One region of the Streptomyces sp. NBC_00775 genome, then DNA from elsewhere that is predicted to be linked to it. Evidence: riboswitches for the same ligand, from Rfam matches in the RefSeq annotation. Region 1 holds a riboswitch; each other region holds the start of a gene.

Region 1 (3,198 bases):
CGCCCGCGGACTCCGCCGCCAGCGGGGTGAAGATCGTCGACAAGAACGGCAAGGCGATCACCTCCGCCACGGACGGCAGCCGGCTCTACTTCGACGTGCCGAAGGACAGCGCGGACGGTTCGGCCGCGCTGACCGTGCAGGCGTCCACGACCGTGCCGGTCGGCCGCGCCTTCACCTCGGAGACCCACAGCCAGACGCAGATCCTCGCGGGGTCCAGCGAGTCGACGGTCTCCGCCACGGCGATCGCCAACTGGGCGGAGAAGGGCGCGATACCGGCCCTGTCCGCCGAGAAGAACTGCGCCAAGGGCGGAGTCGACATCACGGCGGCCAATGAGGGCGACGAGGCGTTCACCTTCGAGCTGATGGGCGTCGAGCGCACCATCGCGGCGGGCAAGTCCCAGACGGTGACCATCCCGCTGCAGGAGGACCAGGCGTACGACTTCACGATCGACGGTCCGAACGGCTTCGCCGAGCGGTTCAAGGGCGTGCTCGACTGCAAGACCCAGGGCAGCGCGAACGACGTCACGACCCAGACGGTCAGTGAGCCGAGCCCGGCGACGGTGGGCGGCACCTCCGGCGGGGGCACCGACCTCGCCGAGACCGGCGGCTCCAGCGCGACCCCGGTCATCGCGGGCGTAGCCATCGCCCTGGTCGTGATCGGCGGCGCGGCGGTGTTCTTCGTCCGCAGGAAGAGCGCGCCGACGCAGGACTGAGCAACACGGCACCTTGGCAACTCAACAGTGAGTGACCGCACCACGGTGACTCCGTGAGCCCGCGGCCCCGGCCCGCCTCCCAGGCGTTCGGGGCCGCACCCTTGTCCGGATGCCCTTGTCCGGATGCCCTTGTCCGGATGCCCTTGTCGGATGCCCTTGTCGGATGCTCTTGTCCGGACGCCTTGCCCAGATCCCCTTTTCGATCCCGGTGCGCCCGGGAGTGGCTCAGCCGGCGTCGGACGCGCAGTGTTCGAGGAGTTCGGCGATCGGACCGTCGGTCACCCGGTAGCGCACGACCCGCCCGTCCTTGTCACCCTCGACCACCCCGGCGGTGCGGAGCAGACGCAGGGCCTGGGACACGGCGGGGTCGTTCATGCCGGTCGCGACGGCGAGGTCGGAGACCGCGAGGGGGCCCGCCCGGTGGAGGGCCAGAAGCAGGGCGAGACGACGCGGGTCGGCGAGGAGGGAGAAGCGGTCGGCCCAGGTGCGTACATGCCCGGGCTCACCGATGGCGGCGACGGCGTCGCAGACCCGGTGGCCGTCGATGGTCCGGCGGTCGGCCCGCTCGGCGGGGACGAGATGCATGGGGGCCATCTTCGCAGGCGGCCAGGGGACGCACGCCGCCGTCTCCTTCTCCGCTGCCGTCTCCTTCTCCTTGCCCGTCTTCGTGCCCGTCTTCGTGCCCGTCTCCGATTCTGTCTCCCTCTCCGTCTCCGGAACGGCCAGGTCGAGCAGCCGTATGTGATCTTCAATACCTGCGTAGCTGTGCAGCTTTGCAGGAGACCCCGGCCACGCCTACGGTTGGCGGGCCGTGGTGTTCGGGAAGACCGGTGACGGCCCCTCAGGGGCCCAGACCGGAGCGGCCCTCGCCACTGTGATCGGGGAGTTCCCGTCCCGTGCCGCCTTCGGGTGGCGCCACTGGCCGCGAGGCCGGGAAGGCAGGGCCGGGCGCGTGCACCCGTCAGCCAGGAGACCGGCCACGGCATCTCACGAAGTGATCCACGAGGTGCTGGAGCGTGACCGCATGACCCTGCCCACGCAGTCGTCCCCATCCGCCGCCGGCTTCCGCTGGCGGCGCGAGGACACCGTGCGGACCGGTGTACTCCTGGCCGTGATCGCGGCGCTGCACGTCGTCGCGTTCGGCATCCTGTTCCTGCTCGTGGTGCCGGAGCACTACGAGGTCGGCTCCAAGGCGTTCGGCATCGGTCTGGGCGTCACCGCCTACACGCTGGGCATGCGGCATGCCTTCGACGCGGACCACATCGCCGCGATCGACAACACCACGCGCAAACTGATGGCCGACGGCAAGCGGCCGGTGTCGGTGGGTTTCTGGTTCGCGCTCGGGCACTCCAGTGTGGTGGTCATCCTCGCCGCGCTCATCGCCGGAGGCACCCAGCTGGCCGGGCGGATCATGAACGAGGGCTCCAGCACACACCAGGTGCTCGGCATCATGGGTACGACGATCTCCGGGTCGTTCCTCTACCTCATCGCCGCCCTCAACCTGGTCGCGCTCATCGGCATCCTGAGAGTCTTCCGGGCGATGCGGGCCGGTACGTACGACGAGGCCGAGCTCGAACAGCACCTGGATTCCCGGGGGTTCATGAACCGGATCCTCGGCCGCTTCACGAAGTCCATCACGCGGCCCGGGCAGATGTTCCCGCTGGGCTTCCTCTTCGGCCTCGGCTTCGACACCGCCACCGAGGTCACGCTGATGGTGATGGCGGGCAGCGGCGCGGCGGCCGGGCTGCCCTGGTACGCGATCCTGTGCCTGCCGCTGCTGTTCGCGGCGGGAATGAGCCTGTTCGACACGCTGGACGGCACGTTCATGAACTTCGCCTACCAGTGGGCCTTCTCCAACCCGGTGCGCAAGGTCTTCTACAACCTCACCATCACCGGCCTGTCCATCGCGGTGGCCTTCTTCATCGGCACGATCGAGCTGGTGGGCGTGCTGCACGACAAGCTCGACCTCAGCGACGGGGTCACCGGCTGGATCGCGGGGCTCGACCTGGACAACGTCGGCTACATCATCGTCGGCCTGTTCGTGGTCGTCTGGGCCGCGGCCGTGACGTACTGGCGGCTGGCCAAGGTGGAGCAGCGGTGGGCGGTCCGCCCCGCCGACGGGAGTTGAGACCGGCGGGGCGGCAGCCGCGTATCGGTTAGGAGCGGGCGGCGCGGCCGCGAGCGAGGGCGAATCCGGCCGCGGCCAGACCGAGGACGCCGACGATCAGTCCGGCGATGCCCAGGCCGCGCGCCGTCGAGTCACTGCTCGACGCCGAGCTCTTGGCCGAGGCAGCCGGAGACGAGCCCGAACGGGACGCCGTACCCGAGCCCGACGACGAGTCCGAGGTGGAAGCCTCGTCGGAACCGTCCTCCCCCGCGGCCTTGGCCGTGAGCGCGAGGACGGGCGCCGGGTTCTCCGGCTCCTCGCCGCCCTTCGGCGTCGCCTCGATCCAGCGGGCGACATTGCCGTCCGAGTAGGTCTGCA
Region 2 (3,198 bases), 2.8 Mb from region 1:
TCTTCGACATGGTGTTCTCTCCGGGGGAGCGGGCCCTGACGGACCTGGGGAACGTTCTTGGCCGTACGCCCTGACGTTCTGCGCTCAGATCGTCAGGGCGGCGATGTGCTCGACGGTATGCGCGTCGGACATAGGTGACCAATAGGGAACCCGCTTGCAGCCATAGGGGATCCAATGACGCTCCGGGAATACGGCGGGCGGCTCTGCTCCGAGGCTGGACGCCGGGAACATGCGCGATTAATGTCATCCGCACCTAGACAACTGGTTGAGTAGAAGAGGTGGGCGTGATGCATTCCTTCCGCAAGGCCGTGGAGGCCGGAGACTTCGCCGCGATCGAGGAGATGCTGGCCGAGGACGTGGTGTTCACCAGCCCCGTCGCCTTCAAGCCCTACCCGGGCAAGGCGATCACCGCGGCCATCCTGCGCGCCGTCTCCCGTGTCTTCACCGACTTCCGGTACGTACGCGAGATCGCCGGCGCCGACGGCCGGGACCACGCGCTGGTCTTCGAGGCGAAGGTGGGCGACAAGCAGCTCACCGGCTGCGACTTCCTGCACTTCGACGAGGACGGCCGGATCGACGACTTCATGGTCATGGTCCGCCCGCTGACGGCGGCCCAGGCGCTCTCCGAGGCGATGGGGGCGCAGTTCGAGCGGATCTCGCGGGAGGCGGCGGGCGCGTGAGCGGCGACGCGCCCTGATGGCGGACGGGTCAGCCCGGCTCCCCGAGCGGGCGTCCCGCGCGAACGTTCCAGCGACCCGCGCGGCCGCTGAACTCCGTGGCGGTCAGCGGGGGCACGTCGACGCGCCAGAACGCCGACTCCGGCGCCCCCAACACCCGTACCACCAAGGCCCGTACGACCTCCGGCTCCACCACGGCGACGGTTCGCCCGGTGACCTCGGAGGCCGTGTCCAGCCAGCCCGCCACCCGGTCGCAGAACGCCCGCACCGACTCCCCGTCGTGCGGCGCGGATCCGGGATCGGCCAGCCACCGTGCCACCGCCTCCGGCTCCTTCGCGCTCACCTCGTCGAGGGTCGCCCCGCGCCAGCGGCCCACGTCCAGAGCGGCCAACTCCGGTGCGTCCGCGGGGGTGTCGAGGCCGAGCGCGCCCGCGGTCTCCCGGCACCGCACGGTGGGGGAGACCCACAGCCGGGCCGCGGCCGGAACACTGCCCGCGGCCGCCCGCGCGAGCCGCAGCCCCGAGGCGTCGACCGGGCATCCGTCGTCGAAGCGGGCCTCGCGCAGTGCCTCGCTGATCGCCGCTGAGATCAGGATCACTCGGCTCGTCATACACATCCACTTTCCTGTGCGAAACCCTTGTGCGGTACGGGAACCGGCCACGCGGCCGGGCAAGGGGCGCACGCCGTGCCCCTCATGCGCCCTTGGCCGGATCCCCGCCACGCGGTACGGTCTCGTCGATATTGACGACGGTTCGGCGGAAGTCCGGTGGAAATCCGGCACGGTCGCGCCACTGTAAGCCCATCAAGAACCACTCCCGCCAGGGGTGGTGAAGGTCGAGCAAGTCAGACCCGCGGCCGTCGTCCTGTGCACCACCAAGATGGGACGCGAGTTCCCCAGGAGGTTCTGCCCCATGGCGCAGTCCGTCGCTCAGCCGACCGCTACCCCCACCGCCGTTCCCGCGAAGCTGCCGATCGGCGCGATCGCCCCCTGGGCGGTCTTCTTCGGCATCCTGATGCTGGTCCTGCTCTACTTCGTCGGCGCCGAACAGGGCGCCACCTCCCTCGTGTCCGGCGAGAACGTGCACGAGTGGGTGCACGACGCCCGCCACCTCCTCGGCTTCCCCTGCCACTGACGCCGAAGAGGAAACGTACGAGCTCATGAATTCCGCAACTGTCAGAAACCTCCTGGTGCGTGGCATGCTCGCGGGTCTCGCCGCGGGCCTGCTCGCCCTGGTCGTCGCCTACTTCCTGGGTGAGCCGCGCGTGGACTCGGCGATCGCCTACGAGGAGGCGCACTCGCACGAGCACGGTATGGAGATCGTCTCCCGCACGATGCAGTCCACCGGCGGTCTGGCCACCGGTGTCCTCGTCTACGGGGTCTCGTTCGGCGGGATCGCCGCCCTCGCGTACTGCTTCGCGCTGGGCAGGATCGGCCGGTTCGGGCCGCGCGCCAGCGCGCTCCTGCTGTCGGCGGCGGGCCTGCTCGCCGTCTACGTGGTGCCGTTCCTGAAGTACCCGGCCAACCCGCCGTCCGTCGGCGACCCCGACACCATCGGCAAGCGCACGACCCTGTACTTCCTGATGATGGTGCTCAGCGTGCTGCTCGCCGTCGCCACGGTCATCCTGGGCAAGCGCCTCGCGCCGCGCCTGGGCAACTGGAACGCGACGCTCGCGGCGGGCGCGTTCTTCGTCCTCGCCATCGGCCTCGCGTACGCGTTCCTGCCGACCGTCAACGAGGTCCCGAAGGACTTCTCCGCCACCCTGCTCTGGCAGTTCCGCCTCGCGGCCCTGGCCATCCAGCTGACCCTGTGGACCGCCTTCGGTCTCGTCTTCGGGGTGCTGGCGGAGCGGGTACTGGCTCCACGACCGGCCACCGTGCGGGAGAAGGAGCCCGCCGCGGAGGCAACTCCCGTCGCTCACTGAGCGGTTGAAGAAGGGCGGTCCCGGTCGTCGGCCTGGGCCGCCCTTCTCGTTCAGATCAGCCGCTCGAAGCCGTCCAGCATCGCCGTGAGGCCGATGTCGAAGTGCTCGTCGATCTCCGTGCCGTCGGCCGCGCGGGCGAGGACGTTGTACGCGGGCGATTCGGGCGCGGGCTTCTTGCTGCGGCTCTGCGAACCGAGCCGCACCACCGCCAGGCTCAGCGCGTGCCCGATGGTGAACTCGCGCAGACAGCGAGCGATCTGCAGGGCGTGGGTCGGGGTGAAACCCCTGGCCTGAAGCAGCTCGATGATCCGTACGCCCGTGTCGATCGACGCACGCGAGCGCACCGGACGGGTCGCGAAGACCGAGACCGCCTGCGGATGGCGGAGCAGCGTGTCGCGCAGCCGCCGGCAGTACTGCTCGGAGACCGCCCGCCAAGTGTCGTCCCAGGGCAGCGAGTCGACATCGAGCTCGTCGAAGAGCGCCTCCGCGATGCCGTCGAACAGCTCCTCCTGGTCCCGGAAGTAGCGGTACACCGCCATCGGGTCGACCCCGAGCCCCGCGCCGAGCTTGCGCATCGAGAAGTTGCCGAGGCCGTTGG
Region 3 (3,198 bases), 1.4 Mb from region 1:
AGCAGGGAGACATCCCCCCTGAACTTGTTGACGAGGAACCCGGCGACGAACTCCTGGTCCTCGCGCGACAGCAGCGCGACCGTCCCGAAGAACGAGGCGAACACGCCCCCGCGGTCGATGTCGCCGACGACGAGCACGGGCAGCCGCGCGTTCCGCGCGATCCCCATGTTCACGATGTCCGTCCGCCGCAGATTGATCTCGGCGGGACTCCCGGCCCCCTCACAGATCACCGCGTCATACGTGCCCCGCAACTCGGCGAGGCAGTCCAGCACGGTCCCCAGAAGGGCCTCCTGGCGCCCGCCGTGATAGCCGCGCGCGGTCATCTCACCCACCGGTTTGCCCATGAGGACGACCTGACTGCTGCGGTCGCTCCCCGGCTTGAGCAGCACGGGATTCATCAGCGCGGTGGGCTCGACGCGCGCGGCCTGCGCCTGCATGGCCTGCGCGCGCCCGATCTCGGCGCCCTCGCGGGTCACGAACGAGTTCAGCGACATGTTCTGCGCCTTGAACGGCGCGACCTTGACGCCCTGCCGCACCAGCCACCGGCAGATCCCGGCGGTGACGACGCTCTTGCCGGCGTCGGAGGTGGTCCCGGCGACGAGGAGTCCGCCGCCCGTTCCGCCGCTCGTTTCGCCGCTCATGAGGTACGTCCCTTCGCGAGAAGTCTCTGGGAGAGCAGTCGCCCGGCGGCACTCACGCCGAGGGCGAGCCAGCTCACACGCCGCGACAGCCGTACGGCCCGCTCGATGTCGTCGACTTGGACGGCGCGCCCGGTGCGGTTGAGCACGGGCCGGTGCTCGACCCGCCCCCCGTAGGCGAGCGTCCCGCCGAGCCGCACCCCGAGCGCCCCCGCGAACGAGGCCTCCACAGGCCCGGCGTTGGGGCTCGGATGCTTACGGGCGTCGGCACGCCAGGCGCGTACGGCACCCCGCGGATCACTTCCGGCCGCGCTCGCGAGCACGGCGGTCAGCCGAGCCCCCGGCCACCCGGCCACATCGTCCAGGCGTGCGGAAGCCCACCCGTACCGCCGGTACTTGGGGGACTTGTGTCCGACCATGGCGTCGAGCGTGTTCACGGCGCGGAAGGCGACCAGCCCGGGTGCGCCGCCCACAGCGCCCCACACCAGTGCCCCCACCACCGCGTCGGAGGTGTTCTCGGCGACGGACTCGACGACGGCCCGCGCGATGCCGTCGGAGTCCAGCGCCTGGGGATCCCGCCCGCACAGATGGGGCAGCCGCTCCCGGGCCACCTCGACATCGCCGGCCGCGAGCGCGTCGCCGATCGCGCGGGCCTCGCGGCCGAGGGAGGTCCCCCCGACTACGGCCCAAGTGGCGGCGGCGGTCAGCGCGATGGAGGCGGTACGGGAGGCGCGTACGGAATGGCTCGCGAGCGCCGCGAGCCCTGCGGCACCGCCCACGCACACGGCGGTGTGCAGCGCGCCCCACCCGCGGTGGTCCCGCCACAACACCCGCTCCACGGCTCCCGCGGCCCGCCCGAACGCGGCGACCGGATGCCCCCGGCGAGGGTCGCCGAGCAGCAGGTCGCCGAGGAGGCCGGCGGTGGCGCCGTACGCGAAGACGCGATCGGCACGCATCGGTTCAGCCGACCGTCGGGTCGGGAACAACCGTCGTTCGCGTCACTCGCGTCGTTGGCAGGGCACTTGGGCAGCCGCGCATGGCGATATGTCCTCACTCAGGGTGTCCACGCCCTGGTTCGACGAGACCGGCGGTGAGAGTTCCTGGCTCCCGGGGACTTCCTTCCCCGGTGACAGTGGCGGGACCGCGCCGGACTCACACCGGCTTCCTCTCATGCCGCCGTACTTGGCTCGGGCAGTCCACCACGGGGTTGGAAGACCCGTCAACTTGCTGTTGACCTGCGACGGGGGAGTGTGCTGAGACCCACACCGCCGCCACCCCGGCCTGCCCGACGAGACCGACTTGCACCGAATTCCCCTGTGGGGGGCGGCAGTCCACGGATGCGCTGATGATCACGGAGCGTAGGCATCCGAAATGCCTGGCAAGACGCTCTGCGTGAAGGTGCGGAACGGGTACGCCGAGCTGTCCCGCCGCTTTCCCGCCGACGCGGAAAAAGAACCGCCCTGCTCACCGTCACCAGGAAACGGTGACCGATGAGCAGGGCGGCAAGGATCGTGCGGTCCTCAGAGGGGATCGTGCGGTGCTCGCACCACGATCGGCCGGATGCTTCAGGCGACGATCAGGGAGATGCCGTACGCCACCGCCGCAGCGCAGGCCGCGAAGCAGACGTACGCGCCCGTGGCCGCCGCGGCGGCCGGACCGCCCTGGGCCGACTCCTTCTTGGAGAGGCCGACGACGCCGAGGGTGAAGAGGCCGACGAGGGCCACGGTCACTCCGAGGCTCACTCCGATGACGGACCCGAGGGCTGCCCAGTCGATGTTCATGCTGTTTCTTCCTTTGGGTCTCAGGCCATGGCCGACGGAGCCGACGGGTTCGCCGCGGTCTCGGCGGGAGCCGGAATGGTGGCCGTGAGGTCATCGGTGAGGCTGCCGGCCGGGGGCGGGGTCACGGCGGCGATGGCCGTGGTCACCACACCGGCGGGCTCCTCGGTCTCGTTGACGTTGGTGGCGTCGACGACCTCGCGACGCGAGATCCGCCAGATCGCGGCGCTGGAGGCGACCAGGAAGACGGCGACGAGCGCGGTGCCCCAGTCGCCGAGGCCGGTGACCCACTCGGCGCCCGCGCCGACCAGCGCGGCGGCCGGCAGCGTCAGACCCCAGGCGACGAACATCCGGGTGGCGGTGGACCAGCGGACCACGCCGCCCTTGCGGCCGAGGCCGGCGCCCATCACGGAACCGGAGACGGAGTGCGTGGTGGAGAGGGAGAAGCCGATGTGGGAGGAGGCCAGGATGACCGTGGCCGCGCTGGTCTGGGCGGCGAAGCCCTGCTGCGGCTGGAGGTCGGTCAGGCCCTTGCCCATCGTGCGGATGATGCGCCAGCCGCCCAGGTAGGTGCCGAGCGCGATGGCGAGACCGGCGGAGAGGATCACCCAGACCGGCGGATCGGCGTCGGGGGCGATGGCGCCACCGGCGATCAGGGCCAGGGTGATGATGCCCATCGTCTTCTGGGCGTCGTTGGTGCCGTGGGCCAGCGAGACCAGACCGGCGGAGGCTATCTGGCCGGCGCGGTAGCCCTTCGCGGTGGCCTTGGTGTCGGCGTTCTT
Region 4 (3,198 bases), 3.4 Mb from region 1:
ACGGGACGCGCAGCTTGAAGAAGACGTCCTGGAGGCCCATCGCGCCGAGGCCGACCGGGCGCCACTTCGCGTTGGAGCGGCCCGCCTGCTCGGTCGGGTAGAAGTTGATGTCGACGACGCGGTCGAGGAAGGTGACGGCCGTGCGGACCGTCTCGTCCAGCCGCTCCCAGTCGATGTCGCCGGCCGCCGTGTCGACGAACGCGCCCAGGTTGACCGAGCCCAGGTTGCAGACCGCCGTCTCGCCGTCGTCCGTGACCTCCAGGATCTCGGTGCACAGGTTCGAGGAGTGGACGGTGTGGCCCGGCTCCGCCGTCTGGTTGGCGGTGCGGTTGGCGGCGTCCTTGAAGGTCATCCAGCCGTTGCCGGTCTGTGCGAGGGTGCGCATCATGCGGCCGTACAGGTCGCGGGCCGGGATGGTCTTCTTGGCGAGGCCCGCCTCCTCCGCCTTGCGGTACGCGGCGTCGAACTCGTCGCCCCACAGGTCGACCAGCTCGGGCACGTCGGCGGGGGAGAAGAGGGACCAGACGGCGTCCTCGTTCACCCGGCGCATGAACTCGTCCGGGATCCAGTGCGCGAGGTTCAGGTTGTGCGTACGGCGGGCGTCCTCGCCGGTGTTGTCGCGCAGCTCCAGGAACTCCTCGATGTCGGAGTGCCAGGTCTCCAGGTAGACCGCGGCCGCGCCCTTGCGCCGGCCGCCCTGGTTCACGGCGGCGACCGAGGCGTCGAGGGTCTTCAGGAACGGGACGATGCCGTTGGAGTGCCCGTTCGTGCCGCGGATCAGCGAACCGCGCGAACGGATACGGGAGTACGACAGGCCGATGCCGCCCGCGTGCTTCGAGAGCCGGGCGACCTGGTGGTAGCGGTCGTAGATGGAGTCCAGCTCGTCCAGCGGGGAGTCGAGGAGGTAGCAGGACGACATCTGGGGATGCCGGGTGCCGGAGTTGAAGAGGGTGGGGGAGGAGGGGAGGTAGTCGAGGCGGCTCATCAGGCTGTAGAGCGCCGCTACTTCGTCGAGGGCCCTGGTGGTGTCGTCCTCGGCGAGGCCGGATGCCACGCGGAGCATGAAGTGCTGGGGCGTCTCGACGACCTTGCGGGTGATCGGGTGCCGCAGGAGGTAGCGGCTGTGCAGGGTGCGCAGGCCGAAGTAGCCGAAGCGGTCGTCGCCTTCGGTGTCGATCAGGGCGTCGAGGTGGGCCGTGTGCAGCCGGACGAACTCGGCGGTGCGGTCGGCGATCAGGCCCTCGCGGTGGCCGGTCGTGATCGACTCGGAGAAGGTCGTGACGCCCTGGGAGGCGGCCTCGGCCGCGATGCTGATCGTCAGCAGCCTGGCCGCCAGCTTCGAGTAGGCGGGGTCCTCGGAGATGAGGCCCGCGGCGGCCTCCGTGGCCAGTTCGCGCAGTTCCGTGTCGTCCGCGCGGGCGGAGCGGCCGCGCAGCGCGGCGGCGGCGACCCGGCCGGGGTCGGCGTCGGGGAGGTCGGCGGTGAGGTCGGTCAGGGTACGCAGCAGCGTGGTACCGGGACCGTCGTTCTCCACCGGGGCCTGCACCGGGGCCTGCGGCACGGAAACTGAAGCCGGATCGGCTGGCGCGATGGTCACTTGGGGCTCTCCCTCGCTCGGCACGGGGCCAGGGGAAAGCGGCGGGGCACACGAGCGCGCACGGCGTCGCGTCCACCGGCCCATTCCGCGAGGCCCGGACGTCGTCGGCGCCCGGGCCGGGTGGCCGGGGCGCGCTGTCGGCAGGTCCTCGGACTGACGCGAGTGTGTGCACGCGGGTACGCGAACACACACAAGTACACCGTTGCGGGACAGTTCCGGATTCGCACCGGATTCCCCTGCGGCGACAGCGAGCATGAGCATACATCTTGTGCCGGGCTGCGGGAGCACCACCACATGTTGTGTCGCGTTGGTGTCGGGGAGTGCTACGGAGTGTGCTGGAGCGTCAACTCGTAGGTGAGCAGCGGGATGTGTCAGGGGCATGAGTGCGGGCCGCCGGATTGTGTCCGGCGGCCCGTCTGGTGGCCGCTGTGGCTTGTTGTGGGTCGGGGCCGGGTCGGGGGTATCCGTCCTCGGTCTGGCGCGGAATCGGTGGGGTTTCAAGGGCTCGGCGTTGACGCGCCAGCCGCTGCGGGCGGACGCCCCCGACCCGTCCCCTTCGGCCGTACGGCGTCTGCGGCATTGAAGGGGCGCGGGGAACTGCGCAATCCCTCCGTCCGCACCCGTCCGGCGGCTAGGGGGTCGCCTCCGCTGTCGCCGGCGGCAGCTTCGCCTCGACGCTCGGGGTGGCCGCGTCCGCCGTGTAGTCCTCCGGGGACGTTTCGTCCACGCCGTCGGGGGCGTTGAAGGCCCGGAGGGCGAAGGTGAGGACCACGGTCACGACCACGTTGAGGACGAACGCCGTGAAGCCGATGTAGCCGATCTCCCCGATGCCAGGGATCTCCTTCGAGTTGCCGCCGAAGTGATCCTGGGTGGGGGAGGCGATCCCGTACGCGGCGAGCGTGCCGTAGAGCATGCCCACGGCCCAGCCGGCGAGGAGTGCCCAGCGGTGGAACCAGCGGGTGAACAGGCCGCCCACCAGGGCGGGGAACGTCTGGAGGATCCAGATGCCGCCGAGGAGCTGGAAGTTGATCGCGACGGTTTTGTCCATCGTCAGGACGAAGACCAGCGCGCCCACCTTCACCAGGAGCGAGACCAGCTTGGAGACCTTGGTCTCCTGCTGCGGGGTCGCGTCCGGCTTGATGAAGTCCTTGTAGATGTTGCGGGTGAAGAGGTTGGCGGCGGCGATGGACATGATCGCCGCGGGGACGAGCGCACCGATGCCGATCGCGGCGAAGGCCACGCCCGCGAACCAGTCCGGGAACATGGTCTCGAAGAGCTGGGGGATGGCGAGTTGGCCGTTCGTGACCTTCACCCCGGCCGCGATCGCCATGAAGCCGAGGAGGGCCAGCAGGCCCAGCATCAGGGAGTAGAGCGGGAGGATCGTGGTGTTGCGGCGGATGACGTTGCGGCTGCGGCTCGACAGCGTCGCCGTGATCGAGTGCGGGTACATGAAGAGCGCGAGTGCCGAGCCCAGGGCGAGGGTGGCGTACGTCCACTGGTTCGCTTCGGCGGGGACGATTCCGCCGGCGCCCGCCGCCGTGTACTTGTCGTTCGCCGCCTTGAAGATCTCGTCGAAGCCGCCCAGCTTGATCGGGATGTAG

What was found. A riboswitch is a leader RNA that binds a small molecule or an ion and turns the genes downstream of it on or off. The one in region 1 is predicted to bind cobalamin.
Region 2: another riboswitch for cobalamin. It lies ahead of OIC96_RS43540 (CbtB domain-containing protein); the one in region 1 lies ahead of OIC96_RS31090 (HoxN/HupN/NixA family nickel/cobalt transporter).
Region 3: another riboswitch for cobalamin. It lies ahead of OIC96_RS37130 (cobalamin biosynthesis protein); the one in region 1 lies ahead of OIC96_RS31090 (HoxN/HupN/NixA family nickel/cobalt transporter).
Region 4: another riboswitch for cobalamin. It lies ahead of OIC96_RS15870 (ribonucleoside-diphosphate reductase subunit alpha); the one in region 1 lies ahead of OIC96_RS31090 (HoxN/HupN/NixA family nickel/cobalt transporter).

The regions. Positions count from the first base shown of each region.
Region 1 covers NZ_CP108938.1:6,975,323-6,978,520, reverse strand. The annotation lists gene OIC96_RS31105 (LAETG motif-containing sortase-dependent surface protein) at 1-713, shown strand, start outside; gene OIC96_RS31100 (helix-turn-helix domain-containing protein) at 939-1,298, opposite strand; gene OIC96_RS31095 (hypothetical protein) at 1,297-1,458, shown strand; cobalamin riboswitch at 1,509-1,709, shown strand; gene OIC96_RS31090 (HoxN/HupN/NixA family nickel/cobalt transporter) at 1,738-2,841, shown strand; gene OIC96_RS31085 (YcnI family copper-binding membrane protein) at 2,870-3,198, opposite strand, start outside.
Region 2 covers NZ_CP108938.1:9,796,767-9,799,964, forward strand. The annotation lists gene OIC96_RS43525 (type 1 glutamine amidotransferase domain-containing protein) at 1-10, opposite strand, end outside; gene OIC96_RS43530 (nuclear transport factor 2 family protein) at 288-680, shown strand; gene OIC96_RS43535 (histidine phosphatase family protein) at 709-1,287, opposite strand; cobalamin riboswitch at 1,388-1,552, shown strand; gene OIC96_RS43540 (CbtB domain-containing protein) at 1,589-1,810, shown strand; gene OIC96_RS43545 (CbtA family protein) at 1,836-2,600, shown strand; gene OIC96_RS43550 (TetR/AcrR family transcriptional regulator C-terminal domain-containing protein) at 2,651-3,198, opposite strand, start outside.
Region 3 covers NZ_CP108938.1:8,367,968-8,371,165, forward strand. The annotation lists gene OIC96_RS37125 (cobyric acid synthase) at 1-641, opposite strand, end outside; gene OIC96_RS37130 (cobalamin biosynthesis protein) at 638-1,594, opposite strand; cobalamin riboswitch at 1,714-1,854, opposite strand; gene OIC96_RS37135 (hypothetical protein) at 2,204-2,419, opposite strand; gene OIC96_RS37140 (inorganic phosphate transporter) at 2,440-3,198, opposite strand, start outside.
Region 4 covers NZ_CP108938.1:3,583,397-3,586,594, reverse strand. The annotation lists gene OIC96_RS15870 (ribonucleoside-diphosphate reductase subunit alpha) at 1-1,597, opposite strand, end outside; cobalamin riboswitch at 1,720-1,858, opposite strand; gene mctP (monocarboxylate uptake permease MctP) at 2,229-3,198, opposite strand, start outside.